Regions from separate parts of the Kitasatospora sp. NPDC049285 genome, predicted to be linked through region 2. Evidence: riboswitches for the same ligand, from Rfam matches in the RefSeq annotation. Region 2 holds a riboswitch; each other region holds the start of a gene.
The links. A riboswitch is a leader RNA that binds a small molecule or an ion and turns the genes downstream of it on or off. The one in region 2 is predicted to bind cyclic di-AMP.
Positions count from the first base shown of each region.

Region 1: it holds a riboswitch for cyclic di-AMP, as region 2 does, so the genes downstream of both, AB0K51_RS10135 (peptidoglycan DD-metalloendopeptidase family protein) here and AB0K51_RS16025 (transglycosylase family protein) in region 2, are expected to answer to the same signal.
Region 3: it holds a riboswitch for cyclic di-AMP, as region 2 does, so the genes downstream of both, AB0K51_RS02685 (NlpC/P60 family protein) here and AB0K51_RS16025 (transglycosylase family protein) in region 2, are expected to answer to the same signal.
Region 4: it holds a riboswitch for cyclic di-AMP, as region 2 does, so the genes downstream of both, AB0K51_RS25940 (M23 family metallopeptidase) here and AB0K51_RS16025 (transglycosylase family protein) in region 2, are expected to answer to the same signal.

Region 1 is NZ_JBFAQR010000010.1:101,291-108,464, forward strand. It holds gene tig (trigger factor) at 1-572, opposite strand, end outside; tRNA gene AB0K51_RS10125 (tRNA-Pro) at 761-834, opposite strand; tRNA gene AB0K51_RS10130 (tRNA-Gly) at 985-1,058, shown strand; gene AB0K51_RS10135 (peptidoglycan DD-metalloendopeptidase family protein) at 1,190-2,179, opposite strand; cyclic di-AMP (ydaO/yuaA leader) riboswitch at 2,181-2,337, opposite strand; gene AB0K51_RS10140 (hypothetical protein) at 2,705-2,899, opposite strand; gene AB0K51_RS10145 (PP2C family protein-serine/threonine phosphatase) at 3,300-4,514, opposite strand; gene AB0K51_RS10150 (GNAT family N-acetyltransferase) at 4,719-5,969, shown strand; gene AB0K51_RS10155 (ribose-5-phosphate isomerase) at 6,049-6,534, opposite strand; gene AB0K51_RS10160 (biotin transporter BioY) at 6,604-7,174, opposite strand, start outside.
Region 2 is NZ_JBFAQR010000021.1:13,689-20,862, forward strand. It holds gene AB0K51_RS16020 (hypothetical protein) at 1-1,676, opposite strand, end outside; cyclic di-AMP (ydaO/yuaA leader) riboswitch at 2,183-2,353, shown strand; gene AB0K51_RS16025 (transglycosylase family protein) at 2,359-3,627, shown strand; gene AB0K51_RS16030 (hypothetical protein) at 3,767-3,967, shown strand; gene AB0K51_RS16035 (AMP-dependent synthetase/ligase) at 4,092-6,014, shown strand; gene AB0K51_RS16040 (LacI family DNA-binding transcriptional regulator) at 6,087-7,112, opposite strand; gene AB0K51_RS16045 (glycoside hydrolase family 13 protein) at 7,138-7,174, opposite strand, start outside.
Region 3 is NZ_JBFAQR010000002.1:195,382-202,555, reverse strand. It holds gene AB0K51_RS02695 (hypothetical protein) at 1-432, opposite strand, end outside; gene AB0K51_RS02690 (NlpC/P60 family protein) at 468-1,529, opposite strand; gene AB0K51_RS02685 (NlpC/P60 family protein) at 1,738-2,811, opposite strand; cyclic di-AMP (ydaO/yuaA leader) riboswitch at 2,826-2,974, opposite strand; gene AB0K51_RS02680 (NlpC/P60 family protein) at 3,341-4,378, opposite strand; gene AB0K51_RS02675 (NYN domain-containing protein) at 4,576-5,880, opposite strand; gene AB0K51_RS02670 (hypothetical protein) at 6,224-6,490, opposite strand; gene AB0K51_RS02665 (rhomboid family intramembrane serine protease) at 6,641-7,174, shown strand, end outside.
Region 4 is NZ_JBFAQR010000049.1:35,376-42,549, forward strand. It holds gene AB0K51_RS25910 (SpoIIE family protein phosphatase) at 1-763, opposite strand, end outside; gene AB0K51_RS25915 (hypothetical protein) at 859-1,077, opposite strand; gene AB0K51_RS25920 (hypothetical protein) at 1,251-1,454, opposite strand; gene AB0K51_RS25925 (TetR-like C-terminal domain-containing protein) at 1,485-2,051, opposite strand; gene AB0K51_RS25930 (alpha/beta hydrolase) at 2,051-2,872, opposite strand; gene AB0K51_RS25935 (YiaA/YiaB family inner membrane protein) at 3,016-3,306, opposite strand; cyclic di-AMP (ydaO/yuaA leader) riboswitch at 3,533-3,699, shown strand; gene AB0K51_RS25940 (M23 family metallopeptidase) at 3,710-4,492, shown strand; gene AB0K51_RS25945 (hypothetical protein) at 4,511-5,425, opposite strand; gene AB0K51_RS25950 (GNAT family protein) at 5,476-6,039, shown strand; gene AB0K51_RS25955 (sensor domain-containing protein) at 6,137-6,847, shown strand; gene AB0K51_RS25960 (class I SAM-dependent methyltransferase) at 6,967-7,174, shown strand, end outside.

The DNA of each region.
Region 1 (7,174 bases), on a different contig from region 2:
CTCACGCCGGTGGCGGTGCCGTCGTCCGGCACCTCACCGTCGACCTTGGCCTCCAGGTCGATCACCACGACGTCGCCCTCGGCGGCGGCGCGCTCGACGTCCTTGACCGAGGAGAAACGCTCGCGGAGCTGCTCCAGCGACTTCTCGATGTCCTCGTCGCTGACCTCGATCGGGTCGACGACGACGGCGATCTCGGTGAAGTCGGGCAGGGTGACCTCGGGGCGCACGTCGACCTCGGCGACGAACTTGAGGTCACCGCCGTCCGCCAGGTTCTCGACACCCTCGATGCCGGTGATGTCCGGCTGGCCCAGCACGTCGATCTGGCCCTCGTCGACGGCCTGCGTGTAGAAGCGCGGAAGCGCGTCGTTGACGGCCTCCTCCAGCACGGCGCCACGGCCGAACCGCTGGTCGATCACCTTGTTCGGGATCTTGCCCTTACGGAAGCCCGGTACGGTGACCTGCTGGTTGATCTTCTTGTACGCCGCGTCGAGGCTGGGCTTGAGCTCCTCGAAGGGCACCTCGACGGTGAGTCGAACCCGGGTCGGGTTCAGAGTCTCGACGGCGCTCTTCACGGTTAGGTCTCCTAGGGGCTTGCGGTCAGGGCGATAGGCGGTTGGGGCTGCATTGCTGTCCGTACTACCGCCAGCGGTCCATCCTACCGGTACCACGAAAGCGACTGTGCCCGGCACCGGCGGCGTTCCGGAAAAGCGGAAGACGACAACAGGGCCCCGCCCGCCGGACGAGACCCTGCCGCACACGGTCGGGGTGACCGGATTCGAACCGACGGCCTTCCGCTCCCAAAGCGGACGCGCTACCAACCTGCGCCACACCCCGTGGTGCCGAGCAGAAGAGTACACGTCGGCCCGCCCCCGACCGGAGCGAAATCCGCGAGCCGACGGCGGCAAAGCGGTGTGCATTCCGCGGCCCCGACCAGGTACGCTAGGCCAGTCCTCACCACCGCCACGGCGGTGCGGGTACGCCTACGCGGGTGTAGCTCAATGGTAGAGCCCCAGTCTTCCAAACTGGTCACGCGAGTTCGATTCTCGTCACCCGCTCCACAGCCCGACGGCCCCGACTGCACCCGCAGTTGGGGCCGTCTGCGTTTCCGCTCGGGCCGTCGGTGTTTCCGCCCGGCAGCCCGAAGGCCCCGCGCAACGCTGCGCGGGGCCTTCGACGGTTACTGCGGGGATCAGACGTTGACGCCGTGGGCGGCCAGGTAGGCGACCGGGTCGATGTCGGAGCCGTAGTCCGGGGTGGTGCGGATCTCGAAGTGCAGGTGCGGGCCGGTCACGTTGCCGGTGGCGCCGGACAGGCCGATCTGCTGACCCGCCGTCACGGACTGGCCGGCCGAGACGGAGATCGAGGAGAGGTGGGCGTACTGGGCGTACTTGCCGTCGGCCAGCTTGATGATGACCTGGTTGCCGTAGGCGCCACCGTTGCCGGCGGAGACCACGGTGCCCGCGGCGATCGCCTTGAGGCTGGTGCCGGTGGAGACCGGGAAGTCGATGCCGGTGTGGTAGCCGCTGGCCCAGTTGGAGCCCGCCACCTTGTAACCGGTGGTGACGCTGCCGGGGGCCGGCGCGACGTAGCCGGAGGAGGCCACCGAGGAGGTGGACGCCTTGGGGGCGGCCTGCACGGTCTTGGCGGTGGAGGTGGTCGACTTCGCCGCGGAGGTGGTCGACTTGGTGGAGCCGGACGCCTTGGCGGTGTCGTTGCTGGACGCCTTCGGGGCCTGCTCGGCCTTCGGGGCGGCCTGCTCGGTCTTCGGCGCGGCGGCGGTCTCCGCGGCCTTGCCGTTGACGGTGAGCTGCTGGCCCGGGTAGATCAGGTTCGGGTTGCCGCCGATGACCGAGCGGTTGTCCTGGTACAGCTTCTGCCAGCCGCCGTCCACCTTCTGGGCGGTGGCGATCTTCGACAGGGTGTCGCCGGAGACGACCTTGTAGTCGTGCGCGGCGGCGGCCGGAGCGGCCTGCGGCGCGGCGGCGGCGGTGTCGGCGACCGGGGTGGCGTCCACCGAGACCTGGGCCCACTGGCGGCCGTTGTCCTGGTGGTCGGTGGTGACGTGCGCGGAAGCGGCGGTCACCGGGAGGCCGACCGCGGCGCCGGCGACGCCGGTGGCGATGGCGATACGGACGAGGGTGGTCATACGCGGCTTGCGGTGCTTGCCCTTGACGGACATGAGCATTCCTCTCCGACGCCTACGAGGTGAGCTGTCGGGTTCGGGCGAGAGTTGCCCGGCCGCAAGCGCGGCTTCACCCCGAGCCGGGGCCCGTGTTCCGGGTCCGGCGACTTACCTGTGGTTCCCCCGCTCCTGCCGTGACTGGGTATCTGGTCGGCACCGGACGGCGGCAGGACTAGGCGTTCCGCTCGGTGGCCCACCCGGACCATTGCCGGGCTGCTGAGGAAGCAAAACCCACGGGTCAGGAGGCTGGCAAGCGCCGAAAAGCCCCGTTCCCAAGATCGGGAAGGGGCTGACGGATCGACAGGTCACGCTCTGCCGAGCGGCCTGCTGCGGTCCGCGCACGGGATCATGACGGTGTGCCTACGAACCCTCTACGCGGGGCGATTTCGGGCACCCTCCGCAGTGCGGTGCGGACGCGGAGTGACGGAACGGGTGACCCTGGTCACCCGCGGGCAGGCCGGTGCGACGGCGCGGGGCGCCTCCCCGTCCGTCGCGGTGTTCCCCCCGGGAGCCGACGGTGCGTCAACCCGCGATCGAGGAGATGGCTTTGGCGACCGAGTTGAGGAACTGCTGGATCGGACCGGCCGCGGTCGACTGGCTCAGCATGAAGCCGAACAGCGCGGCGACGATGAAGTGCCCGCTCTTCAGCTGCTTGTTGCGGATGAAGATGGCGCAGACGATGCCGAACAGGACCAGCGCGGAGACGGAGAAGGCCACCCGGACTCACTTCCTCGGTTCATGGCGGGGACTCGTGTCGGAACCGGAGATGGCTCCAGGCGGAAACCGGCCCCAACCCCCCGTGTCCCCACCAGCCCATCCGGACTCAGTGTGGTCGTTCGTGCGGACTGCGTAAAGGACTTGCCCACAAGCCCGGCGCCGCAACCCGCGCGATGAGACTGATTTTCGCCGACCGTGACCATAGCGGACCGGCCTTGACGGACCGTCGGCGGGCGGCGGACTGCGGGGGCTCTCCCGGCAAACCGGCAGGCAGACCCGCAGGTGATCCATTCCCCGGGTGCCGCAGGAGAATTGGCCGAAGATCAACGTCCCGGGTTGACACTCCGTGGACAGCCCGCGAGCGCCTCCCGCACGGTGCGCCGACCGGCGCGGGCGGGAGTCAGCGACGCCAGACCAGCAGCACGGCGCGGTCGTCGTTGACGTGCTTGGCGACGGTGTCGATGAGCCGGACCGCGGCGCCGGAGCGCCCGGCCACCGGGGCGGTGGCCACCAGCCGGTCCGCCTCGCCCATCAGCCGGTCCATGCCCTCGGCGAGGTCGCGGCCGGGGATCTCCACCATGCCGTCGGTGCACATCAGCAGCAGGTCACCGGGGCCGAGGGTGCCGCGCACCCCTTCGAACTTGGCGCCGTCGTACACCCCGAGCAGCGGGCCCTCGGCCTGCTTGACCTCCCAGTGGCCGGCGCCGGCGAGGCGGTGCATGCCGGGCAGGTGGCCGGCCGACAGCAGCTCGTACTCGCCGGTGTCCAGGTCGAGCACCAGGTGGACGGCGGTGGCGAAGCCCTCCTCCCAGTCCTGGCGGAGCAGGTAGCCGTTGGCGGCGGGCAGGAAGTCGTGGGCGGGCAGCGAGCCGAGCAGGCCGCCGAAGGCGCCGGACAGCAGCAGGGCCCGGCTGCCGGCGTCCATGCCCTTGCCGGAGACGTCGGCGAGCACCGCCTCCAGCACCCGGCCGCCGGGGCCGGTGCGGGCGGCCACCATGAAGTCGCCGGAGAAGGACTGGCCGCCGGCCGGGCGCAGCGCCATGTCGGCGTGCCAGCCCTCCGGGAGCCGGGGGACGCGGCCCTGCACCCGGATCCGCTCGCGCAGGTCGAAGAGCATGGTGGAGCCGCCGCGCCACGGCACGCCGACCCGGCGGCGGAACTGGGCGACCAGCAGCCCGGCGACGCCGACCGCGCCGACCACCAGGGCCGCGCCGGGGGTGACCCCGTAGATGTAGGCGTCGGGGTTGTCGGCCGCGGTCCGCTCCCCGGTGTGCACCAGGGACTCGGTGATCAGCCCGCCGGCCGCGACCGCGTACAGCAGCACCAGGGTGCCGGGGCGCAGCAGCAGGGCGCCGGCCAGGATCGGCAGCACCAGGGCGGTGGGCGGGCACCAGTTGGGGATCCAGACGTTCAGCATGACCAGCAGCGGGACGGCCAGCGCGAGCAGCGCGAAGGCCCACCAGTCGGCGCCGTCGCCGCGGAAGTAGTCCACCCCGGTTCGGCGCAGCCTGCGTCGGGCCCGGTACAGCGCCGCGCGCCACCGGGCCGTCACGGGCTCGCGGGCCGCCTTGGCGGCCGGGCGGCCCGTCGCACTCGTCCGCGTGCTGTCGGCCATGGGGTCCGACCTTATCCACCGGCGGTGCGCGCGTCGACGGGGTGGGCGGCCCGGGCGCGCCGGGCCGCGCGCCGCGGGCGGGTTTCGGCCGCCGGGCGGCCGGGGTGCGGCCACCCGGCGGCAGGGCGGGCGCCGGGGCGGCCGGGCCGGTGGCACGTCCGCAATTCCGTCGCCATCGCCCGGATCGGGTGATAGGAGGGGTACATGACGATTCGACACCCCGAGCTGACCGTCCGGCCGTTGCGCGCCGAGGAGTGGGAGGAGTGGTACCGGAACCTGGAGGTGGCCTTCGGCGGGGACCAGGAGCCGCCCGAGGAGCGGTCGCTGTGGCGGGAGTTGACCGAGGTGGAGCGCTCGCTGTCGATCTGCGAGGGCGAGCGGACGGTCGGCGGCGGCGGGGCGTTCACCTTCCGGGTGGTGGTGCCGGGCGGTGCGGTGGTCCCGGCGGCGGGGGTGACCATGGTGGGCGTGCTGCCGACGCACCGGCGGCGCGGCGCGCTGACTGCGCTGATGCGCCGTCAGCTGGACGACGTGCGGGCGGCCGGTGAGCCGCTGGCGGTGCTGACCGCCTCGGAGCCGCCGATCTACGGCCGGTTCGGCTACGGGCAGGCGACCCGCAAGGTGGCGGTGGAGCTGGAGCGCGGCCGGGTGCGGGTGCACGTCCCGCCGGGCCCGGCCGCGGCGCTGCGGCTGGCCGACCCGGTGGCCGAACTCGCGCGCTGCGAGGAGCTGTACGCCGCGCTCGCCACCCGCCGCCCGGGCACCCTGGTGCGCGCGCCGGGCTGGGACCGGGTGGGCGTGCTGGACGCCCCGGCGTCCCGCGGCGGCTACTCCCCGCTGCAGTGCGTGCTGGCCGAGGACCCGGCCACCGGCGAACTGCTGGGCTACGCCCGGTACGCGGTGAAGGGCGACTGGCGGGACGGCAGCCCGGTCGGCGTGGTGCGGGTCCGCTCGGTGGTGGCCGCGCACTCGGGGGTGTCCGCCCGGCTGTGGGAGTACCTGCTGGACCAGGACCTGACCGAGCGGGTGGAGGTGCGCAGCCTGCCGGTGGACGATCCGCTGCTGCACCTGGTGTCGGACGTCCGGCGGCTGCGGCCGCGGCTGGAGGACGCGATGTTCGTCCGCCTGGTGGACCTGCCGGCGGCGCTGACGGCCCGCGGGTACGCGCAGTCGGTGGACGTGGTGCTGGAGGTGACCGACGCGTTCTGCCCGTGGAACGCCGGGCGCTGGCGGCTGACCGCGGGCCCGGGCCGCTCGGCGGTCTGCGTCCGCACCGAGGAGGCGGCCGAACTGGAGCTGGACGTCCGGGAGTTGGGGGCGGTCTACCTGGGCGGCGGCTCGCTGGCGGCGCTCGCCTCGGCAGGCCTGGTGACCGAGCTGCGCCCGGGGGCGCTGGAGGGCGTCTCGGCGGCCTTCCGGTCGGCGCTGGAGCCCTGGCTGCCGCACGGCTTCTGACCGGGCGGCCGACCCGGCGGCGGAACGCCGACGCCCGCCGCCGGTCGAGCACCGGCGGCGGGCGTCGTGCGTCCGGGGTTCAGCCCTGCGGGTGGTGGGCCGGGATCGGGGGGAGCTCGCCGGTGGTCTCGTACTCGGACAGCATGGTGATCCGGCGGGTGTGCCGCGGCTCGCCGCTGTAGGGGGTGTTGAGGAAGATCTCGACGAACTTGGTGGCCTCGTCGACGGTGTGCATCCGGCCGCCGATCGACACCACGTTGGCGTTGTTGTGCTCGCGGCCGAGGGCGGCGGTCTGCTCGCTCCAGGCGAGGGCCGCCCGGACGCCCTTCACCTTGTTGGCGGCGATCGCCTCGCCGTTGCCCGAGCCGCCGATCACCACGCCCAGCGCCTCGGGGTCGGCGGCGGTGCGCTCGGCGGCCCGGAGGCAGAACGGCGGGTAGTCGTCCTCGGCGTCGTAGATGAGCGGGCCGCAGTCGACCGGCTCGTGCCCGGCTCCCTTCAGCCACTCGACGAGGTGGTTCTTCAGTTCGTATCCGGCATGGTCGGAGCCCAGGTACACGCGCATGACCATGAGTGTGACATGTCGCGCAGCCCGCTCCCCGACAGGGGCGCGGGCTCGTGCGCGGACGGGTCGTCAGCGACGGCCGAGCAGCTTCCAGGTGAGCGGCAGGGCGGCCGTCGCGAGGACCAGCTTGAGGGCGTCGCCGACCAGGTACGGGTAGAGGCCGAGGTCGGCGGCCTTGGCCAGCGGGACGTCCAGCGCGAACGCCAGGTACGGCACGCCGACGGCGTAGATCGCCAGGCTGCCGAGGGCCATCACGCCGGCGGTGGCCAGCGGGCTGCGGTCGGCGCCGCGGCGGGCCAGCGCGCCGGTGAGCGCGGCGGCCAGCACGAAGCCGATCACGTAGCCGAGGCTCGGCATCGACCAGCCGGAGCTGCCCTCGGCGAACCACGGCATCCCGGCCAGGCCGGCCAGCAGGTAGAGGCCGAGCGAGGCGGCGCCGCGGCGGGCGCCCAGCGCGGTGCCGACCAGCAGGGCGGCGAAGGTCTGCCCGGTCACCGGCACCGGCGAGCCGGGCACCGGAACCGACAGCTGCGCGGCCGCGCCGGTCAGGGCGGCGCCGCCGACCACCAGGGCCAGCTCGCGGGCCCGCGCCCCGAGTCGGGTGGACGCCGCGGGCAGCAGGTCGGCGAGGACGGCGGTG
Region 2 (7,174 bases):
TTGTCCCGGCCGAGCGCGTGCACCGCGATGCCGCCGGCCGCGTTGCCGTACAGCACCGAGGCGCCGTAGTCGAAGTCGTTCAGGTACGCGCCGTGCTCGATGCCCCAGCCGCCGTTGTGGTACGCCGCGAACTGGCTGACGGTGTGGTGGTGTTCGGCGTTCAGCCAGACGAAGATGCCGTTCTCCAGGTTGTTGTGCGCCAGGCACCGTTCGAAGGTCCACACGCCCTCGCTGGTCTCCGGCCACTCGTACCCGGACGCCCCGGTCGCGCCCTGCACGCCCACCGCCACGCAGTCCCGGGCGAACGAGCCGGTGCCCGCGCCGAGGCTGAAGCCGGTCAGCCGGTAGCCGCGCGGGTTGGGTTCGAAGACGGTGCGGGAGGCGACGCAGCCCTCGTAGCCGATGTCGTCGGACGGGCCCTGCGGCGTGCGGGTGTCGATCGGGCCGTCCCACCAGTAGGCGTCCTCCCAGGTCTGGTGGGAGATGCAGCCGCGGAAGGTGATGCCGTGGCTGGCGTGCGGCACGAACGCGTGGCTGCCGGTGTCGCGGACCACCACGCCCTCCACCACGGTGCCGCGCGAGGCGTTCAGCAGCATGTGGAAGTGCAGCCCGTACCGGCCCAGCACCGGCTCGGTGACGGGCTGTCCGTTCCAACTGTCCTTGCCGGCCGAGCGCGGGCCCATCCAGCGGATCGCCGCGTGCCGGACGTCCGCCGGGCGGCTCGACGTGACGTGGACGTGCGCCCGGCCCTGCTCGGTGCCCTCGATCCGGACGTTGCGGGTCAGGTTGAGCACCTCCGCGCCGAGCGTGAGCCCGCCACCGAGCGCGACCCGCGGGTGGGCGTGCTGCAGCGGCGCGTCCAGGGTGACGGCGGCGCCGTCGATCGCCTTGACGGTGCACAGGTCGTAGGCGGTGGAGAAGTCGGCGGTGTCGGGCGGGGCGGTCGGGGTGACGGCGAGTTCGTCGCCGACCTGCCAGCCCTCCGGCGCGGCGGCCAGCCGGAGGGTGGCGTCGCCCGGCTTGAGGTCGGCGGCGGCCCGGACCCAGGCGGTGCGCGGCGCACCGTCCAGCCGCAGGTACCCCTGCCCGGTGACCCACAGGCCGGTGTCGGTGTCGACCACGGTCATCCCGCCGCCCTGGAAGCGGTGTTCGTCCACGGACGGGAAGCGCAGGGTGTGCACGGCCGCGCCGCTCGGGGCGAGCGCGAGCGAGCCGCGGACCTCCACGTTGCCGGCGCTGGCCAGGGTCACCGAGCGGTCCTTGGCGAAGACCAGCGAACCGCCGGTGTCCACCAGCAGCGAGCCGACCTGCACGTCGGTGTCGAGCAGCACCCGGTCGGTGATCCGCACCGCGCTCTTCGGGCCCGGCAGCTGCCCGCCCCAGCCCTTGGCGTCCGACCACTTGCGGCCGCCCTCGTCCACCGGCGGCGCCGGCGGCAGCGGCGCCGGGCTGGACGGCGGCGGCGCGGCCGGGCTGCTGTTGCTCATGGCACCGTGCTGATGGTCGCTCATGCTCGGCAGCGCGACGGGCGTCTGGACCACACCTCCGGCCAGCGACCCGCGCAGCGCCACTCCCCCGCCGACCGCGGCCACCGTCCCCGCCGCCAGCCACCCCAGTAACCGCCGCCGCCCCACCACCGGCCGCCGATGCCGCCCGCCGTCCTGCTGCCGCTCCACCGCCGCCGCCCTTCCGGGGCCCGCTACCCCGACTCAACTCGAGGGCAGCATAGGCAGAGGAGGTGTCGAAGCCACGCATCTCGGCATCCGAGTAAGCATCCTGACGTAGCGTCAGGCACGTGCGTTCGAGAACGCATCGGGAGCGAGCCGGAATTCCGGAAAGGCCTTGCGATCAGAGGGAGATTATCCACCAAACATCGGCAAAACCATCCAAAACGTCCGCCGATCCACTCGCACCGAACACTCACCAAAGCCACCATAAGGCATGGATCAGAACGTAAGGTGACAAACGGGACACAAGATCGGCCGACCCCTGACGCGAAAACAGATTCCGGACCACCCATCGGAGTTCGCCGGAAATTCCTTGATCGCCATTCCGAAAGAAAGTGACCCCCCTCACAGCCATTTGCGAATTGCTCTTGACTCCGCTTAATCTCCTGCCCACGTTCGTGGTCACACGGACCCAGTTCGCCCGGAACGCCGAGTCCTGCCGCCGGGTGCGCTGGCATTGCGATACGCACCACGGCAGGGGCGGGGGAACCAGGTAAGTCGCCCGGGAGTGGTCGAAGGCCGCTCCGGGGCTTGGGGTGAAGCCGTGCACGCCGTCAGGTGTGCGCGGCCGGGCAACTCCAGCCCGAATCCGACAGCTCACCTCGCAGGCGTGGGAGAGGAACGCTTCTTCATGCTGCCCATCAGCGCCAAGCGCGCCCGCCGCCTGATCGCGACCACCGGCGTCGTCGGCATCGGCCTCACCGTTCCCTGCCTGGCCTCCGGCTCCGCCTCGGCCGCCTCGGTGTCGACCTGGGACAAGGTCGCGCAGTGCGAGTCCAGCGGCGACTGGTCGATCAACACCGGTAACGGCTTCTACGGCGGCCTCCAGTTCACCAACAGCACCTGGGCCGCCTTCGGCGGCACGGCGTACGCCTCGCGCGCCGACCTGGCCACCAAGGACCAGCAGATCGCCACCGCCGAGAAGGTGCTGGCCGTGCAGGGCCCCGGCGCCTGGCCGGTCTGCTCGATCCAGGCGGGTCTGACCAAGGGCGGCTCCGCCCCGCAGGTCGACACCTCGGCCGGCCAGAGCGCGGCCAAGACCCAGCAGCCCAAGGCCCAGCAGCAGGCCCCGGCCGCCGCCCCGCAGGCGAAGGCCGAGACCAAGCCGGCCCAGCAGCCGCAGCAGCCGGCCGCCCAGCCGCAGCAGAGCACCCAGGCCGCCGAGACCTACACCGTGGTCGCGGGCGACTGGCTGTCCACCATCGCGCAGAGCCACCACGTGGACGGCGGCTGGCAGAAGCTGTACGACCTGAACCGCTCCCTCCTGACCGAGGGTCCGGACATGATCTACCCGGGTCAGCAGCTCTCGCTGGGCAACGTCGCGACCGCCTCCGCCCCGGCCGAGCAGTCCACCAAGTCGTCGTGGAACGGCTCGCACGACTCCTGGAACAACGGCTCCTCGCACCAGGGCACCGGCAAGAACACCACCCAGAGCACCGGCTCCACCGCCGCCGCCAAGAGCAGCACCGCCAAGGCGAGCACCTCGACCATCGCGGCGAGCACCACCAAGTCCGCCACCACCACCGCCTCCGCGGTGACCGGTTCCAAGGCCGCCGCGGTGAACTTCGCGCTGTCCAAGGTCGGCCAGGCGTACGTCTACGGCGGTACCGGCAACGGCGGTTGGGACTGCTCGGGCCTGACCCAGGCGGCCTTCCGCCAGGCCGGCATCAGCCTGCCGCGGGTGGCCGCCGACCAGGCGGACTACTCGACCCGGGTGTCGCTGGACAACCTGCAGCCGGGCGACCTGCTGTTCTGGTCCAGCAACGGCGCCAACTCGGGCGTGTACCACGTGGCGATGTACGTCGGCGGCGGCAAGTACGTCGAGGCGGCCAACCCGAGCGCCGGTGTGCGCACGGAGACCATCGCCAACTGGGCGCCGGACTTCGCCGGCCGGGTCTGACCCGTCCGCCCACCCAGTGCCTGACGCGGGCCCGGCCCGCGCCTGATGCACCGCTGCCCTCGGGGACCCTGGTCGGCTCCGGGGGCAGCGGCCTATGCTCGGCCGGACGGACCTGTCCCGAGCGTTCAGGAGCGACCCGATGGCCAAGGTGACGATCTCGCTCGACGCGGACCTCGCGCTCGAGGTGATGATGCGGGTCGGCACGACCAGTCCGCAGGACGCGGTGGAGCTGGTGGTGCGCGACTACCTCTCGACCGGCAGGCGCACCGAGGCGATCACCGGCAACGACCGGGAGAACGAGCGGTTCACCGGTCCCGCGCCGCAGGCCGACCAGGGCTGACGCTCCGTCAGGGAACACGCACCTTTTACACAATCTCCGGCACCGTCAAGGAACTTACCGTCTAGTAAGTTTACTGCCGAGTACCTACCCTTGGCGGACCCCCACCACCCAAGGGAGTCCGCTCATGGCACATCCCCTCGCCCGTGCCGGGCGCACTGAACACCTGATCGACCGCGTGCCGGTCCGGACCGTCCGCTCCGGCGGGCGGGTGGTCGAGGCGCACAGCCCCCACCTGGTCGCGCCGCCGGAGACCGGCAGCCTCGCCGACCTGCCCTTCCGCAACGCGCAGGAGGACCCGGCGGCCCGGGTCGCCAGCAGGCGCCGGGCCGACGGCGGTTGGGAGCACCTGACGGCCCGTCAGTTCGCCGACCAGGTGGCGACCACCGCGCGCGGACTGGTCGCGGCCGGGGTGCGGCCCGGCGACCGGGTCGCACTGATGTCGCGCACCCGGTACGAGTGGATGCTGCTGGACTTCGCGGCCTGGTCGGCCGGCGCCTCGGTGGTGCCGGTGTACCCGACCTCCTCGGTCGAGCAGGCGGAGTGGATCGTCCGGGACTCCGGCGCGGTGCTGGCGGTCGCGGAGGACGCCGAGACCGCGGAGGTGCTGACCGTCGCGATCGCCCGCACCGGCGGGACGGTCCCGCTGTGGCGGCTCGACGAGGACGCCGTCGGCGCCCTCGCCGAGCTCGGACAGGCGGTGCCGAACGCCGAGTTGGAGCGGCGGCGGGCGGCGCTCGGCCCGCGCAGCGAGGCCACCCTGATCTACACCTCGGGGACCACTGGGCGACCCAAGGGCTGCCTGCTCACGCACGGCAACTTCCTGACCGGGGCGGCGAACTGCCGGGCGCTGCTGGAACCGGTCTTCGAGGAGGTCACCGGCGAGGCTCCGTCCACCCTGCTGTTCCTGCCGCTCGCCCACGTGCTGGGCCGGATGATCCAGGTGACCTGCGTGCACGGGCGGATCCGGGTCGGCCACAGCCCGTCCCTGAAGCCCGATCAACTGCGGCCGGACCTGGCCGAGTTCGGGCCCACCTTCGTGGTCGGGGTGCCCTACCTGTTCGAGAAGATCCACCAGGTGGGGCGGGCCCAGGCGCAGGCCAGGGGCGCGGTGAAGCTGTTCGACCGGGCGGCGCGGGTCGCGGTGCGCTACGCCCGGGCCGAACTCGCCGCCCTGGCGGGCGAGGGAGGGCCCGCGCCGCTGTCGCTGCGGATGGCCCACGGCGTGTACGACGTGCTGGTGTACCGCAGGGTCCGGCAGGCGATGGGCGGGAAAATCCGGTACGCGATCAGCGGCGGCTCCTCGATCGACCCGGAGCTGCTGCTGTTCTTCGCCGGCGCCGGGGTGCTGGTGCACGAGGGCTACGGGCTGACCGAGACCACCGGCCCGTCCACCGTGAACCCGCCGCTGCGGCCCCGCCCCGGCACGGTCGGCCCGCCGGTGCCGGGCACCGCGGTGCGGATCGCCGAGGACGGCGAGGTGCACCTGAGCGGTGATCAGATCTTCGACGGCTACTACGAGTTGGGCGCGCCGCGGCCCTCCCGGCCGCGGTGGTTCGCCACCGGTGACCTGGGCCGGCTGGACGAGGACGGCTACCTCAGCATCACCGGCCGCAAGAAGGAGATCCTGGTGACCTCCGGCGGCAAGAACGTCTCCCCCGGCCCGCTGGAGGACCGGCTGCGCGCCCATCCGCTGGTCGGCCAGTGCCTGGTGGTCGGCAACGGCCGCCCGTACGTGGGCGCGCTGGTCACCCTGGACGCCGAGGCGGTCGAGCACTTCCTGGAACTGCGGCCGCAGAGCCCGCCGACCGGGACGGAGGCCGTCGACATCGCCAGTGCGATCCCGGTGCACCACGCGGTGCTGACCGAGCTGGCGGCGGCGGTGCGGGCGGTCAACTCGACGGTCTCGCGCGCCGAGTCGATCCGCCGGGTGCGCGTGGTGGCGGGCGACTTCACCGAGGAACGCGGCCTGCTCACACCCTCGTTGAAGGTCCGCCGGCTGGCCGTCGCCACCGCGTACCGCCGCGACATCGAGCAGCTGTACGCGTGAACGCCGAAGCGGCCTCCGGGAGTTGGCTCCCGGAGGCCGCTGGCGGCTTAGTGCGGCTGAGGGGTCGCCCGATCAGGGCCGGCGCGGTCCGGAGCCGGTGGAGCCGCGCATCACGAGCTCCGGCTGGAACATGAACTCCGAGCGCTGGGCCGGGTTTCCGCCGACCTCTTCGAGGAGGGCGTCGACCGCGGCGGTGGCCATCGCCTCCACCGGCTGGCGCACGGTGGTCAGCGGCGGCTCGGTGAACGCTATCAGCGGGGAGTCGTCGAAGCCGACCACCGAGACGTCCTGCGGCACCGACAGTCCGCGCTGGCGCACCGCGCGGATCGCGCCGAGCGCCATCATGTCGGAGCCGCAGACGATCGCGGTGCAGCCCTTGTCGAGCAGCGCCTGCGCGGCGGCGTGGCCGCCCTCCACGCTGAACAGGGTGTGGTGGACGAGCTCGGCGGCCTGCTCGGGGGTGCGCGCGGTGAGCTGCTGCACGGCGGCCGTGAAGCCCTCGATCTTGCGCAGCACCGGCACGTAGCGCTTCTGGCCGACCGCCAACCCGATCGTCTCGTGGCCGAGTTCGACCAGGTGCTGGACGGCCATCCACATCGCGGCCCGGTCGTCCGGGGAGATGAACGGCGCGGCGATCTTCTCGCTGTAGCCGTTGATCAGCACGAACGGGACCTGACGGCCCGCCAGTTTGGCGTACCGGTCGTGGTCGGCGGTGGTGTCGGCGTGCAGGCCGGAGACGAACACGATGCCGGCCACGCCGCGTTCGACCAGCATCTCGACGAGTTCGTCCTCGGTGGAGCCGCCCGGGGTCTGGGTGCACAGCACCGGCGTGTAGCCGTGCCGGCTGAGCACCTGTTCGATGACCTGGGCCAGCGCCGGGAAGATCGGGTTGCTGAGCTCGGGGGTGATCAGACCGATCAGCCCGGCGCTGCGCTGGCGCAGCCGGGTCGGGCGCTCGTAGCCGAGCACGTCGAGGGCGGCCAGCACGGTCTGCCGGGTGGTCGCGGAGACACCCGCCTTGCCGTTGAGTACGCGGCTGACGGTGGCTTCGCTGACCCCCGCCTGCGCCGCGATGTCGGAGAGTCGCGCCGTAGTCACGATCCCAGAGCCTATTGCAACCACGTCAGACCGCCCACCATGCGGTGCTGTCGGCCGCGAGT
Region 3 (7,174 bases), on a different contig from region 2:
GGCGCGGGTCAGCTCCAGTTGCCGCTCCAGCAGCGCCGGGTAGTCGTCGACACCGTCCAGCCGGTAGCCGAGCTCCGCGGCGACGGTGATCCGGTCGGCGCCCGCCGGCGGCTCGGTGAACGAGCCGAGCTTCAGGGTGTACTCGGCGAAGCGCAGCTCGGCGGTGCGCTCCAGCAGGTCCCGGTCGGACTCCTCGGCCTCGGGGGCGCCGAGCGCCAGCAGCCGGGCGGCGTCGCCCTGCCGGACGGCGAGCGCCCGCAGCGCGAGCAGCCGCTCGACGTCGCCGCGGGTGTCGGGCGCGGCGGGCGCTGCCAGCGGCGCCCGGCGGGGCGGGGCGACCGCCCGGGGCAGCGAGAGCTGGACCGCCCCGGCGGCGGCCAGCAGCAGGGCGGCGCGACGGGACAGCGGAGCACCGACCTGCCGCCCGGACACCCGGGGCAGGTCGGTGACCAGGGGCTCGTCCGGGCTCAGACCCGCACCACCGAGCTGACCGGCATCGCGTTGACGCTCTCGTAGCGGACCCGGGCCCCGGGGTACGGGGCGTGCACGACGACACCGCCGCCGGCGTACATGCCGACGTGGTGCATGTCCTTGTAGAAGATCACCAGGTCTCCGGGCCGGGCTTCGGCGAGGCTCACCCGCCGGCCGGCCGAGGCCTGCTCCTGCGAGGTGCGCGGCAGGGTCACTCCGGCCTGCCGCCACGACCAGTACATCAGACCGGAGCAGTCGAACGTGCGCGGGCCGGTCGATCCGTACACGTAGGGGGAGCCGATCTTGGCGATCGCGGCGGCCAGCGCGACCGCGGCGCGGTCCGAGGAGGGCGGCTGGTCGCCGAGGTCGACCCGGTCGGCGCCGCGGGTGGCGCGCTGCTCGGCCTCCCGGGCGTCGTCGGTGATCAGCCGGGCGCGCTCGGTGGCGCCGAGGCCGTTCAGCAGGTGCTGGGCCCGGCCGAGCCGCGCCTTGACGTCCTCCTTGGCGGCGGCCAGCGACTGCCGGACGTTCTCCAGCTCGGCGAGCTTGGCGGTCGCCTCCTGGCGGCGCTGGTCGAGCCGGCGCTGCCGGTCGGCGACCTCCCGCAGGGTGTCGTTCTGCCGGGAGGTGGCCTGGTCGAGCGAGCGGGCGCCGTCCAGGTAGCCGGCCGGGTCGCGGTCGAGCATCAGCCGCAGGGTGGGGTCGACGCCCTGCGCGCGGTACTGGGCGGCGGCGACCGCGGCCAGGTTGCCGGTCAGCCGGTTGAGCTCGTCCTGCCCGGCGGCCACCTGGTCCTGCAGCGAGGCCGCCTCGGCCTGCAGCTTCCGCTGCTGCTCCTGGGCGGCGTTGAACTTCTCGGAGGCCTGCTCGGCCTCGTCGTACAGCTGGTCGACCTGCGCCTTGACCTCCTTGCGGCCCAGCGGCTCGGCCGGGCTGAGCGGCGCCGCGCCGGCGGCGGCGACCGTGACGCCGAGCGCGCCCGCGGCGGCGGCGGTGAGCGCCAGGGCGCGGGCCAACCGCTGGACGCCCGGCAGTGGGGGGCGACGGTGCACCGACATGCGCGAGGACTCCGTTCCTGCGGCCGCCTCCGCCGCCGCCCGGCGGGGCGGCCGTCCGCTCGGGGGCTCGGGGGCAGAGGTTAGCGAGTCGGATCGATCCAGTCCAAACCCTGACACCTTCGAATATTTGACCGCGAATCGGACATCGGGACGACGAAGGCCCGACACCCCAGGTCGGGGGTGTCGGGCCGTTCGCGCTGACCCTGGGTCAGACCCGCACGATGGTGTTGATCGGCATCGCGGTGGCCGACTCGTAGCGGACCTGCGCACCGGTGTGCGGGGCGTGCAGGACCTGCCCGTTGCCCACGTACATGCCGACGTGGTGCATGTCGCCGTAGTAGATGATCAGGTCGCCCGGCTGGGCCTTGGAGATGTCCGACCCGATCCGGGTGCCGGCGCCGGCCTGGGCCTGCGAGGTGCGCGGGATCGAGACGCCGGCCTGCGCGTAGGCCCACTGCATCAGGCCGGAGCAGTCGAAGGTGGTCGGACCGGCCGCGCCGTAGGAGTACCAGCTGCCGAGCTTGGACGTGGCGGCGGCGAGCGCGGCCCCGGCGTAGCCGGAGGTGGCCTTCACGGCGCCGAGGTCCGGGCGGGACTCGTCGCGGGAGGCGCGCTGGGCGGTGTCGGCCTGGGCGCGGGAGTCCGCGGCGGCCTTCGCCTCGGCGGCGGCCAGCTCGTCGCGCTCCTTCTGGGTGAGCGAGTTGAGCAGGTCGGTGGCCTTGGCCAGCTTCGCCTGGATGTCCTCCTTGTCGGCCTTCAGGGCCTTGGCGGTGACGTCCAGTTCGGTGAGCTTGCGCTGGGCCTCGTCGCGCTGCTGGTCGAGCGCGGCCTGCTCGGTCTTGAAGGACTTCAGCAGCCCGGCCTGGGTGGAGCCGACCTGGTCCAGCGCGCCGGCCTGCCCGAGGAAGGCGTCCGGGCTGCTGGAGAGCATCAGCTGCATGGTCTGCGAGACGCCGCCGGTGCGGTACTGCTCGGCGGCGATGCCGGCCAGGCTGTCCTGAACGGTGGTCACCCGGTCCTGCTGGCGCGCCACCTGGTCCTGCAGCTGGCCGACCTGCTTCTGCAGGTCCTGCTGCTTGACCACCGCGGCGTTGTACGCCTCGGTCTTCACCTCGGCCTGCTCGTTGAGCTGGTCGACCTGCTGCTTGACCTGGTCCTTGGTCGGCGCCGGGCCGGCGTGCGCACCGCCCTGGGTGGAGAGCGCCACGGCGGTGGCGGCGGCGGCAGTGAGAATCGAGACCCGGGCACGGCCTGCGGGCTTGGGACGACGATGGGACGCCACGAAGGCGGACTCCTTCTTCCTCACACACCGCCTACCGGGTGAGCTGACGGGTTCGGGCCGGAAGAAGCCCTACGGTGCCTCACCGGCCGCTGCTACGGCCGACCTGACACCGATTCACCCCGGGGGAACGTGGTTCCCCGGCTCCGTTCGACAGCACCCCCGCAGGGGCATCCCCGTCGGCAGGCCTCGTGGTGACGGCCCGCCCGCTGTGTCACGGACTCGGCGGCGACCTCCGCCGTCGCCCCCCATGGGCGATCGACATTGCGGTGGTCGAGGCATGACCCTAGTAACCGATCCGTGATCCGTTCAAATCCTTGTCAGAAGAAAATCTGATTCTGCGTCGAATTCGATTACGAATCTGACCGACCGTGATCAGCCTGTAACGTAGAGCTTATTGATTTTCACCATATGGTCGAGAAATGACACGCCCGGACGTGTCGCGGATCACAGGGAGATCTCGACCCGTCCGGGCGTGTCACGGTGCGTCAGTTGTCGCCCTCTGTGGGCTTATGTCCGGTTCGTCGGATCGTCAGATCCGGCGGATGGTGTTGATCGGCAGGGTGTCGACCGCCATGGTCTTCACCACGTCGCCGGTGTGCGGCGCGTGCAGCACCAGGCCGTTGCCGATGTACATGCCGACGTGGTGCTGGTCGCCGTAGTAGATGACCAGGTCGCCGGGCTGGGCGTTGTGCCAGTCACGGCCGACGTTGACGCCCGCGGTGGCCTGCGACTGCGAGGTGCGCGGGATCGAGACGCCGGCCTGCGCGTAGGCCCACTGCATCAGGCCGGAGCAGTCGAAGCTGCTCGGACCGGTCGCGCCCCAGACGTACGGCGCGCCCTGCTTGCCGAGCGCGGCCTTCACCGCGACCGCGGCGTAGCCGCTGGCCGGCGGGAGGCTGGAGATGTCGACCCGGGAGGCGCTGCGGGAGGCGGAGCCGCCGGTGCCCTCCAGGATCGAGGCGCGGTCCGCGGCGCTGAGCTTGCTGAGCAGCTTCTGCGCCTGCTGGAGCTTGTCCTGGACGTCCGCCTTGGCGTCGTTCAACGCCTTGGTCTGGCTGTCCAGTTCGGCCAGCACCTGGGCGGCTTCCTGCTTCTGCTGGTCCAGCCGGCGCTGCTGGTCCTTCAGCGACTTCAGGGTCTCCGCCTGGGTGCTGGCGGCCTGGTCGAAGGAGGACGCCTGCGCGAGGTAGGTGTCCGGGTTGGCGGAGAGCATCAGCTGCATCGACGGGTCCACCCCGCCCTGGCGGTACTGGTCGCCCGCCACCGCGGCCAGCCCGGAGGCCAGTTCGGTCATCTGCTCCTGGCTGCGGGCCACCTGGTCCTGCAGCTGGTCGGCCTGCTTGCGCAGCTGGTCGGAGCGCTCCTTGGCACCGTTGAACTTCTCGGCCGCCTGCTCCTGCTCCTCGAGCAGCTTGTCGACCTGCGCCTTGACCTCGTCCTTGCTCGGCGACGCGGGCGCGGCGTGCGCGCTCACCTGGGCCGACAGGGCGACCGCGGTCGCGGCGGCAGCGGTGAGCACGGAGACCCGTGCGCGGCTCGGCTGCTTGGGACGGCGGTGGGAGGCCAAGGGAGGTGCTCCTTCTTCCTGCTGGACTCACCCCTAGGAGTGATAGTCCGGAATATAGGTTTGACGCCAGACCCTAGTGAAGTCCAAGCCTTCGCGTCCACTCCCAGGTGCCCGCGAACCGGCCTCCCCGGACGCTTTCACCACACCGACACACTCCGGCAACCTCGCGGGGCCGCCTGATCGGCCGTCAGCCGAGGTCAGGTCCGGGACAACCGGTTGAGCAGCAGCGTCGAGGAGACCGGGCGGGCGCCCGCCTTCCGCACCCCGTCCGCGACCTCCTTGTCGGCCGAGACCACCACCACCGGACGGCCCTGCGGCTCGGCCCGGACCAGTCGGCGGATCAGCTCGTCCGCGGTCTCCCCGGTGCGGCTGAACCGCACCCGCACGCCGCGCGGCGGCGCCATGATCACCGGGACGTCCAGGTCCTGGCCGTCGAAGACGCAGGTGACCTCGGCCTGGGTGCGCTGCGCGAGCATCGCCAGCCCGCCCAGCAGCCGCAGCCGCTGCTGCTCCAGCGGCAGTTGCGGGTAGCCGGTCTTGGTCACGTTGTAGCCGTCCACCACCAGGTGGACCTGCGGGATCGCCAGCAGCTGGTCCAGCAGCGCCGGATCGTCCTCGGCCAGGCCGCGCCGGGCCACGTCGTTCGGCGAGGCCGAGCCCGGCTCCACCGCCTCCACCAGGTCCGCCGGGCGCAGCGCGGTGACCGGCAGGGCCAGTTCGCGCTGCAGGCCCTGCGCGGACTGCAGCACGGTGTCCAGCAGCAGGCGCAGCCGCATGTCCTCGACGCTGCGGCCCTCGCGGGCGGTGCGGCGACCGGTCTCCACCGCCGTCTCCAGCTCGGAGACCCGGTGGCGCAGCCGGCGCGCCTCGCTCTCGGCGGCGCTGCGCTCGGCCGCGGCGGCGGCCTTCGCCGCCTCCAACTCCCCTGCCAGGCGGCGGCTCTCGGCCTGGGCCCGGCGGGTGTCGGCCTCCAGCGAGCGGACCTTCTTGCGCAGCGAGTCGGCCTCCCGCCGCACCCCCTCGGCCTCGGTGCGGACCCGCTCCAGCTCGCCGCGGGCCGTCGACCTGGCCTCCGCCAGCTCCTCCTGCAGCCGTTCGGCCAGCCTGGCCGCCTCGGCCGCCGCGCCCTCCGCGTCGGCCCGCTCGGCCTCCTCGCCGGCCTCGTGCACCAGCCGGGTCCAGCCGGTCGGGCGCAGCAGGTAGGCCGCCGCGGCGACGTCCATCGGGTCGGCCGCGGCCGGCACGGTGCCCGCCTCCAGCGCGCGCACCAGGTCCGGCTGGCCCAGCCGCAGGCGCTCGGCTATCCGGATCCGGAAGGCCGGCTCCGACTCCAGCGCGGCGGCCAGCGCGGTCGCCGCGTACTTGGCCCGCCGGGCCGGCGTGAACTTGGCGTACGGGCGCAGCGAGGCGGGCAGTTCGGCGGCGGGGATGCCGCCCAGCGCGTCGGAGGCGATCCCGACCACCCGTCGGCGCACGCCCTCGGGCAGCGCCCGGCCGGTCACCTCGGCGGCGTCCTCGCCGGGCTGCTCCGCGAGGGCCTCGGCGGCATCCTCGCCGGGCTGCTCCGCGAGGGCCTCGGCCGCACCGTCCGGCTCCTCGACCGGTCCGGGCTCAGGAATGGACGCGATCCCGTCCGTGCCCGTGGGCGCGTTCGCTGCCTCCACCACTGTCCTCGGCTCCGATCCTGGTCCGGGCGGCCCGGCCCGGCCGTCTGCCGCGCCGCCGTGAACCACCGCTTCCTGTAATTGTCCCGTCTACCGTGCCGCACCGACAGCACCCCACCGACGAGTCCGCCCCGCGCCCCCGTCCGGAGTGCGGACGGGAGGGCGGGGCGGTGGGGTGGCGTCAGCCCTGCTGGCCGCCGTCGGCCGCGGCGTCGTCGGCGCCGGGACGGGCCACCAGCTCGACCTGGTCGACGGCGTTGCACCAGCGGCAGCGCACCGACTCGATGGTCTCGGCGAGCACCTCGGTCTCCTCGACCTTCGACTCACCGGACAGGTCGAAGTGCAGGAAGTCGATCACCCGGGACGAGCGGGTCACGTCGAAGCGGGTCAGGTTGCCACACAGCGTGCAGCGCCAGCGGGTCTCGGCGGTCGGCGCGGCAATGGTCATCAGTGGTCCCTCTCGGCTGGTCCCATGGTCCGGGCCTCCAGCCTATTGCCTGGCCCGGTGCCCCCGGCCCCCCGGTCCACTGCGCGGACGCTCACCCGGCCGGAGCAGCGCCCGGTGTCACCGCCGCGCCCCCGAGGAATGCTGACCGGCATGGTGCTCCCCGCCCTCGCCCGGGCCGGTTCGCCGGCGGCCGCGCGGACCGCCCGCGCCCCGGCCGTCACCTACCTGCTGCTCGCGGTGTCCGCGCTGGTCCTGGTCCTGGGCCCGTCCGGGCTGAACCCGCTGTACGGCAGCGGCGACGCCCGGCTCTGCGCCGAGCAGCGCTACGAGCACCGCTGGGGCGCCGTCCCGGCCGAGCTGCTCGGCGGCCACCCGCTGACGGCCGCTCAACTCGCCACCCTCTCCCCCGCCGCCCCCGGCTGCGCGCTGCCGCCGACCCACGGAAAGGTCCCCGAACTCTCGGTGCTGACCTCGCTGTTCGTGCACGCCGGCTGGCTGCACCTGGTCGGCAACCTGCTCTTCCTCTTCGTCTTCGGCCCCGCGGTGGAGGCCCGGCTCGGCCGGCTGCGCTTCCTGGTCGGCTACCTCGCCATCGGCTACCTGGCGACCTACGGCTACGCGGTGGCCGAGGCGCACACCCCCGACGCCATGCGCGCGCTGGTCGGCGCCTCCGGCGCGATCGCC
Region 4 (7,174 bases), on a different contig from region 2:
CCTCCGCCAGGCCCGCCTGCACGTCCGGCAGGTCCTCGGGGTGCACCACCCGCGCCAGGTCCGGCATCGGCCCGCCCGGACCCGGCGGCTCCAGGCCCACCACCCGGTACGCCTGCTCGTCCCAGACCGTCTCGCCGGTCACCAGGTCCCGCTCGAACGCGCCCGCGCCGGCCGCGTGCACGGCCAGGGCGAGCAACTGCGCGTCGCCCGACGGCGCTTCGGCCCGCGCCCCGCCCGGCGCGGGCTGCGCCGCGTGCACGTGGTCGAGCAGGTGCGCCAAGCGGTGCGCGCACGCCTCCGCCAGCGTCTCCAACAGGTCGAGGTCCCGCTGCGGCACCGCCCCGCGGTGCGCCAGCGCCAACGCCAGCGACCCCACCGGGTCGCCGTCCACCACCAGCGGCAGCACCGCCAGCGCCACCAGCTCGGTGCCCAGCCCCGCCGCCGCGTTCGGATAGTCGGCACTGGTCTGCCGCGGCGACAGCAGCACCGGCTCCCGGGTGCGCAGCGCCAGCGCGGCCGGCAGCTCGGACGCCGGATCGACCACCCCGTACTTCTGGTGCACCCAGTCCGGCAGCCCGTGCGAAGCGGTCAGCCGCAGCATCCCGTCGTCCAGCAGGTAGAGCGCCGAACCCTCACCGGTGATCCACGCCGGGCCCTCGGCCAGCAGCGTCCCCAGCAGGTCCGCCGCGCTCGACGCGCGCAGCAGCAGCCGCAGGCACCGCAACTCGGTGCGACTGGCAGGCCGCGGCGAGCTCTGGTCCATCCGAAGCGCCGGCCCTTCCGCTCGTCGTGCCAGTGCCGACCATCCTATGGACGCACCGGCCGACCAGGCGGTTCACCACACGGGCCGACGCCGTGTCACTGCCCGTCGACCTCGCCGTACCCCGGCTGCGGCCGCGCGGCGACCGGGCGCAGCGAGAACACCCCGCGCGCCACCGAGAAACCCCGCTGCAGCACCGCCCCGAGGCTCTTCGGCCGGGTCGTTCCCGCCCAGGCGGGCGGAGCGTCGTCCAGGGCGGTCCGGGGCGTGGGGATCAGTCCGGTGGCCGGCTCGGTGTGCTGGGTCGCCTGCGGCATGTGCGCTGTCCTCCGTGCTGTCGGTCACGACCGTGAAGGCGGTCTTCATCGGTATGACTTCCCGACCGACAGACAGTGTTACGCGCGGAGGATGACGAGAAGGTCTCGAACCGGCACCGAGTTCGGGGATTCGCGCGGGAATGCGGCGATTGCGCCGCTCGTCCCGGAGGTGCTCAGAGCGACGGCGCCTGCCCTGTCAGCCCCTGCGCCACCGACTCCGGGTAGTCCGGCGAGAGCGGCAGGTCGGGCGCCGTGACCGCGTCGGTCAGCGGACCGGTGCCGACCGGGTGCGGGGCGGCGTGCGCGCTGGGGGCGGCAAGGGAGGCGACCACGCCGACGGCCAGCGAGGCAAAGGCGAGCATGCTGCGCTTCTTCATACCGGGTAGAACGCGCGAGTCGCCGGGAGGTCACGACGGCCAGTGCGCCAGGCCCGCCACCAGCACCTCCGTCAGGCGCTCCAGCGTCACGTCCCGGCCCTCGGCGAGCTGGAACGCCCCCGCCGTGGCCAACGAGGCGTACCCGTGGGCGGTCGCCCGCAGCGTCCGGGCGGCGTGCACCGCCTCCGACCCCGCCAGCCCGTACCCGCGCAGCACCGCGAACAGCACCTCCACCAGCCGTCCGCCCGCCGCGCTCAACTCCGGGTCCGGGTCCGGCGCCTGGGGCAGCGCCGCGTACCGCCGCGGGAACTCGTCGGCGTACCCGGCGTACGCGGTGAGCAGCGCGGCCACCGCCGCCTCCCGGGAGCGGCCGAGCACGGCCGCCGCCAGCCGCTCGGTCAGGTCGTCGGTGGTCCGCACCGCGACCAGCCGGCGCAGTTCGGCGAGACCGCCCGAGACGTGCTTGTACAGCGAGGGGGTGGCCACCCCGGCCTTGGCGGCGACCGCGGCCAGGGTGAGCGCCTCGGCGCCCTGAGCATCGATCAGGTCGAGGGCGTGGTCCACCACGGCGGCGGTGGAGAGTCCGGCGCGGGGCATCAGGCGATCTTCCCGAGGAAGGCGAGCAGGGCGTCGGCGACGAGCTGCGGGTGCGAGGCCATCGGGTAGTGGCCGGCGTCCTCGATCATCACCTTGCGGCCCTTCAGCGCCGCGGCCTGCCGGTCGGCCAGCACCTCCGGCTTCGGGAAGTCGGGGTCCTTGGCGCCCATCAGCACCAGCCCGGGGGCGGTGACCTCCGCGCACCAGCCGATCGGCGCGGAGTTGCCGTGCAGGTACCCGGCCACCGCGGCCTTGCGGGCCGGCTCGCGCAGCATCGCGCCGAGCGAGGCCCGGTAGTCGTCGAAGTCCGCCGGGCGGGCGCCCTTCGGGTAGTAGAACTTCTGCATCGGGCTCCAGATGCCGGGGAAGGCGCCGATGACCGGCCCGGCGACCCCGAACAGAGCCTTCTGGAAGGCGTTCAGCGGCAGGTTCTCGACGAAGGCGTCGATCAGCACCACGCCGCCGGTGCGCTCCGGGGCGAGCGTGGCGGCGCGCACCACGGTGGCACCGGTGTACGAGCTGCCGACCAGCACGGCGCCGCGCAGGTCCAGGTGGGCGAGCAGGGCGACCAGGTCGTCGGCGATCGCGGCCGGGCTGTAGTCGGCGAAGCCGGTGGAGGTCTCGCCCATGCCGCGGAGGTCCATGGTGACCACCCGGTGGCCGGCCGCGCTCAGCAGCGGGGCGAGGAACCGGTAGACCCGGCGGGAGTCGAGCATGCCGGGGAGCAGGACCACCGGGACGCCGTCGCCCGGGGTGTCGTCGTAGGCGAGGGTGCCGCCGGTGACGTCGAGGTACTGGGTGGTGCCGAGGGTGCTGTTCATGGCGGGCCTCCTGGCTGGTCCGGGCTCTCCGGGGTTCGGCTGACTGCCGATAGCCATAAAGCTAAGGCTAATAGCCTTAGCCGTCAAGTCCTGGAGGTGGCGGAGGCCTGGAGGCCCGCCGGAACGGCGGTCGGCGGGTGCGGTCAGATGCCGTCCACCTTGAAGGGGTCGTGTTCGGCGATCAGCTTCTCCAGGCGGGCCTGGTCGACCCGGCTGGTGAGCGCCCCCTCGTCCTGGCGGTCGCGGATCACCTTGGCCAACGTGAACGCGGAGGTGATCTCGAAGAGCAGTCCGACGGCGAGGAACGCGCGCATCCAGGCGTTCACCGGCAGGTAGGCGATCCCGACGACGAGCGCGACGGTGGCGAGGACGAAGGAGGCGGCGGCCTGGAGGTAGAACGCCGCGGTGGTCCGGTGGGGCATCGGTGCGGTCATGGCACCAGGGTCGGGGCGCGGTCGGCCCGGGTCGTGAGCACGGATACTCAACTCCGCCGTCACGGTCCGTCATGCCGGCGGTGGGGGCTTCTGGTAAACCGTCACAAATCACCCATAGGTCGTCAGGAAAGTTTCACAGCCCCTCGGTAGGAGCTTGGAATCATGGGGTCCATAGGATTAACGTTTGATAACGCAGCGCGGTCGGCAACGCCGTAACCAAGCGGCACCGTGCGCCACGCCTAATCCAACCGGGCACGCCCTTCACCGGGCCGCCCAGGAGCCGGGGAACCACCTTCCACCGGGGTGAATCGGAACGGCCCTCGGGCCCGACCGTAGGAGACCTTCCACCTCCGAACCCGTCAGCTAACCCGGTCGGCGACAGGGAAGGAAGGAGCACGCCCCCGTGGCGTCGACCTACACCGAGAGCACCGGCACCCGGCTGCTCGACCACCCGGCCGAGCAGGACGCCGTCCGGCACCGCCTGCCCCGCCAGTCCCGCGCCGGAGCAGCCCCGCTGTTCGGCGCCGCCGCGATGACCGCCGCGCTCGGCGCCACCGGACTCGCCGCCGCCCCCGCGCAGGCCGCCGCCCCGGCACCCGCCGCACCCGCCGTGACCGCCGCTGACGAGGCGTCGGACGGCCTGCTGGCCGCCGACCCCGGGCTCGCCCTCGCCGCCCGCATCCAGCAGCAGGCCGACGGCCAGCGCACCGCGGCCGACGAGAGCGCCCGGGTCGCCGCCGCCCAGGAGGCCGAGGCCAAGCGGGCCGCCCAGCAGGCCGGGACGCACCGCGACGCCTACGCCCTCCCGCTCGCCGACTACCAGCTCACCGCACACTTCGCGCAGTCCGGCGACCACTGGGCGCTGCTGCACACCGGCCTCGACTTCACCGCCCGCACCGGCACCCCCGTCGCCGCCGTCGCCGCCGGCACCGTCACCTCGGCCGGCTGGTCCGGCGCCTACGGCTACCGCGTCATCCAGACCCTGCCCGACGGCACCGAGATCTGGTACTGCCACCTGTCGCAGATCGCCACCCCGTCCGGCCAGGTCACCGCCGGCACCGTCCTCGGCGCGGTCGGTGCCACCGGCAACGTCACCGGACCCCACCTCCACCTGGAGGTCCGCCCCGCCGCGGGCGCCCCGATCGACCCGCTCCCGTGGCTCACCGCCCACGGCCTCCAGCCGTAGGCACCGCCGCCTGACCGGCTATCCCTCCGGGTCCAGGCCCGGGAGCCCGTCCCGCTCGGCCTGGCCCGGGAGGTACTCCTCCGGCGCCAGGTCCGCGAACGCCTCCCGCTGGGCCGGACCCGGCACGTAGTCCTCCGGCGCCAGGTCCGGGTACTCCTCCAGCAGCAGGCGGGCCAGGCCCGGGACGGTCCACTCGCCGCACAGGTCGATCGCGGCCTCGGCCACCGCCGCCTCGAACCCCTCGAAGTCACCGGCGAGTTCGGCCGGCATCGGGAGCCCGCGGGCGGTCAGCTCGGCCAGGTTGCGGTACGAGCGGTGCATCAGGCCCTGCTCCAGCAGCCGCCGCGCCCCGTCGGTGGCCATCCCCACCACCCGGATCCGCTCCGGGCTCCACGCGTCGCCCGGCTCCAGGCCCGGCACCTGCTCGAACGCCGCCTGCCGCTCCTCCTGCGTGAACTCCCGGAAGCCGTCCAGCCACACCCGCACCGCGTCCAGGTCCCACTCCGGCACCCCGTCCGCCCGCAGCAGCAACGCGTACAGCCGCGGCCAGGTCACCAGGTCCGAGCGCCGCAGCAGCCCCGCCAGCAGCTCGCCCTGCCAGTCGGCCTCCTCGTGCAGCCGCTCCCACCGCTTGGCGTTCAGCCGCCGCGCCGTACGCTGACGGTCGATCAGCAGCCGCACCGCCGCGCCGTACGCCAACGGGTCGCCGTCCGGCTGGACGTACAGGTGCAGGCGCTCGTACAGCAGCTGCTCCACCATCGGTGAGGACAGCTCCGGGAACCCGTCGTGCAGCCGGGCCCCACCGAGCTCCAACAGCGTCAGGACGGCCCGCACCGCCCCCTCGTCCACCGGCGGCAGGCCCTCGCCCGCCGCCCAGTCGAGCAGGTCGGCGGTCCGGGTACGGGGCAGCAGCTGCAGGTCGTCGTCATCCACCCAGGTACGTTAACCGGTCCCCACCCCACCGCCGGGTAGGGTCGGGCGCCATGGAAACCGTCCGGCTGACCGGGCCCCGGCTCACCCTCCGCGAGTACCGGCACACCCCGGAGGAGGTCGCCGCGCTGCAGGCCGTGCACGGCGACCCGCGAGTCGTCCGCCACCTGGCCTTCGAAGCCCAGGACTTCGAGGGCTGCGCCGACCAGCTGGAGCTCTACCTCGACGAGGCCGAACGCGAGCCCCGCGAGCACTACCGCCTCGCCGTCGAGCACCTCTCCGGCGAGGTGATCGGCCAGGCCGCGCTCACCCGCGAAGGCGACCACGCGGCCCAACTCGGCGTCGCCCTGCGCCCCGACACCTGGGGCCACGGCTACGCCGCCGAGACCACCGCGCTGCTCTGCACCCTCGCCTTCGACCACCTCGCCCTGCACCGCCTCACCGCCCGCACCCACCCCGCCAACACCCCCGCCCAACGTGTCCTCACCCGCGCCGCCTTCCACTACGAGGGCCGCCTCCGCCACGACACCCACCGCTCCGGCACCTGGCACGACGCCCTCCAGTACTCCCTCCTCGCCCCGGAGTGGCAGGAGCTGCAGCGCAGGCAGGGGGGTTAACCCCACCTCGGATCCGGCAGCAGGCGTCATTCCGACCGGGCAGCCCGCTGCGGCACCTTGGAGGAGTAGCCAGTCACCCGATCCGAAGGGCCCGCTGATGTCCACCGCCTCGCACCCGGTCTCCGCTCCGAGCGTCTCGCGCAAGCCGGCCGTTGAATCGCGGCCGGGGTTCTGGCGGGCGCCGTTCTCCTCCTTCACGTTCCGCGAGTTCGGGTACACGTTGACCGGACTGCCGATGGCGATCCTCGGGTTCACGGTGGTGGTGACGCTGTTCTGCCTGGGGATCGGGACGGCGGTCACCATGCTGGGGCTGCCGGTGCTGGCGCTGCTGCTGGTGGCGGCCCGCGGGCTGGGCGCCGGGGAGCGGTACCGGGTCGGCAGCCTGCTCGGGCTGGAGCTGCCCGCGCCGCGGCCGGTGACGGTCCGTCGGGAGGGCGTGTGGGGCGCGATCACCGCGCGGCTCGGCGACGCCGCGGGGTGGAAGGCGGTGCTGCACCAGTTCGTGATGTTCCCGTGGGCGGTGTTCAGCTTCAGCGTCTCGCTGGTGTTCTTCACCGTCGGCTGGGCGCTCGTGCTGTTCCCCGCCTACCAGTGGGTCTTCGCGCGCTACACCGACTGGAACGGCTACCGGGTCGCCGACTGGACCGACAGCCACGGCGTGCACCACGTCTACGAGCTCACCTCGTTCTGGCAGATCGCCGCTGTCACCGTGGTCGGCCTGGTCCTGGTCTTCCTCACCCCGCACCTGATCCGCGGCCTGACCAACGTCAACCGCCTCGCCGCCCGCGCCCTGCTCGCCGGCCACTGACCACGCGCCGGGGCCGGGCCCAGCGCCCGGCCCCGTGCCGACCGCACGCACGAACATGCGCCGCCCAGGGCCCCGTGTTCGGATGGGACGGGCCGAAGCCCCTCCGCCGAAGGAGCCCGATGAGCGCCGCGCCCCCGACGCTGCGTCAGCGACCGGACCGCGAGGCGGTCCTGGTCACCTCCCGGCCGCTGGACGAGTACTGCGCCTACTTCGGCCTCACCCGCGCCGACCTCGCCGCCCTGCCCGGACCGGTCCTCGACTGTCCCGGCGGGGCGGCCGCGCTCGCCGCCGAAGCCCGCACCCTCGGCTGCGAGGTGATCGCCGCCG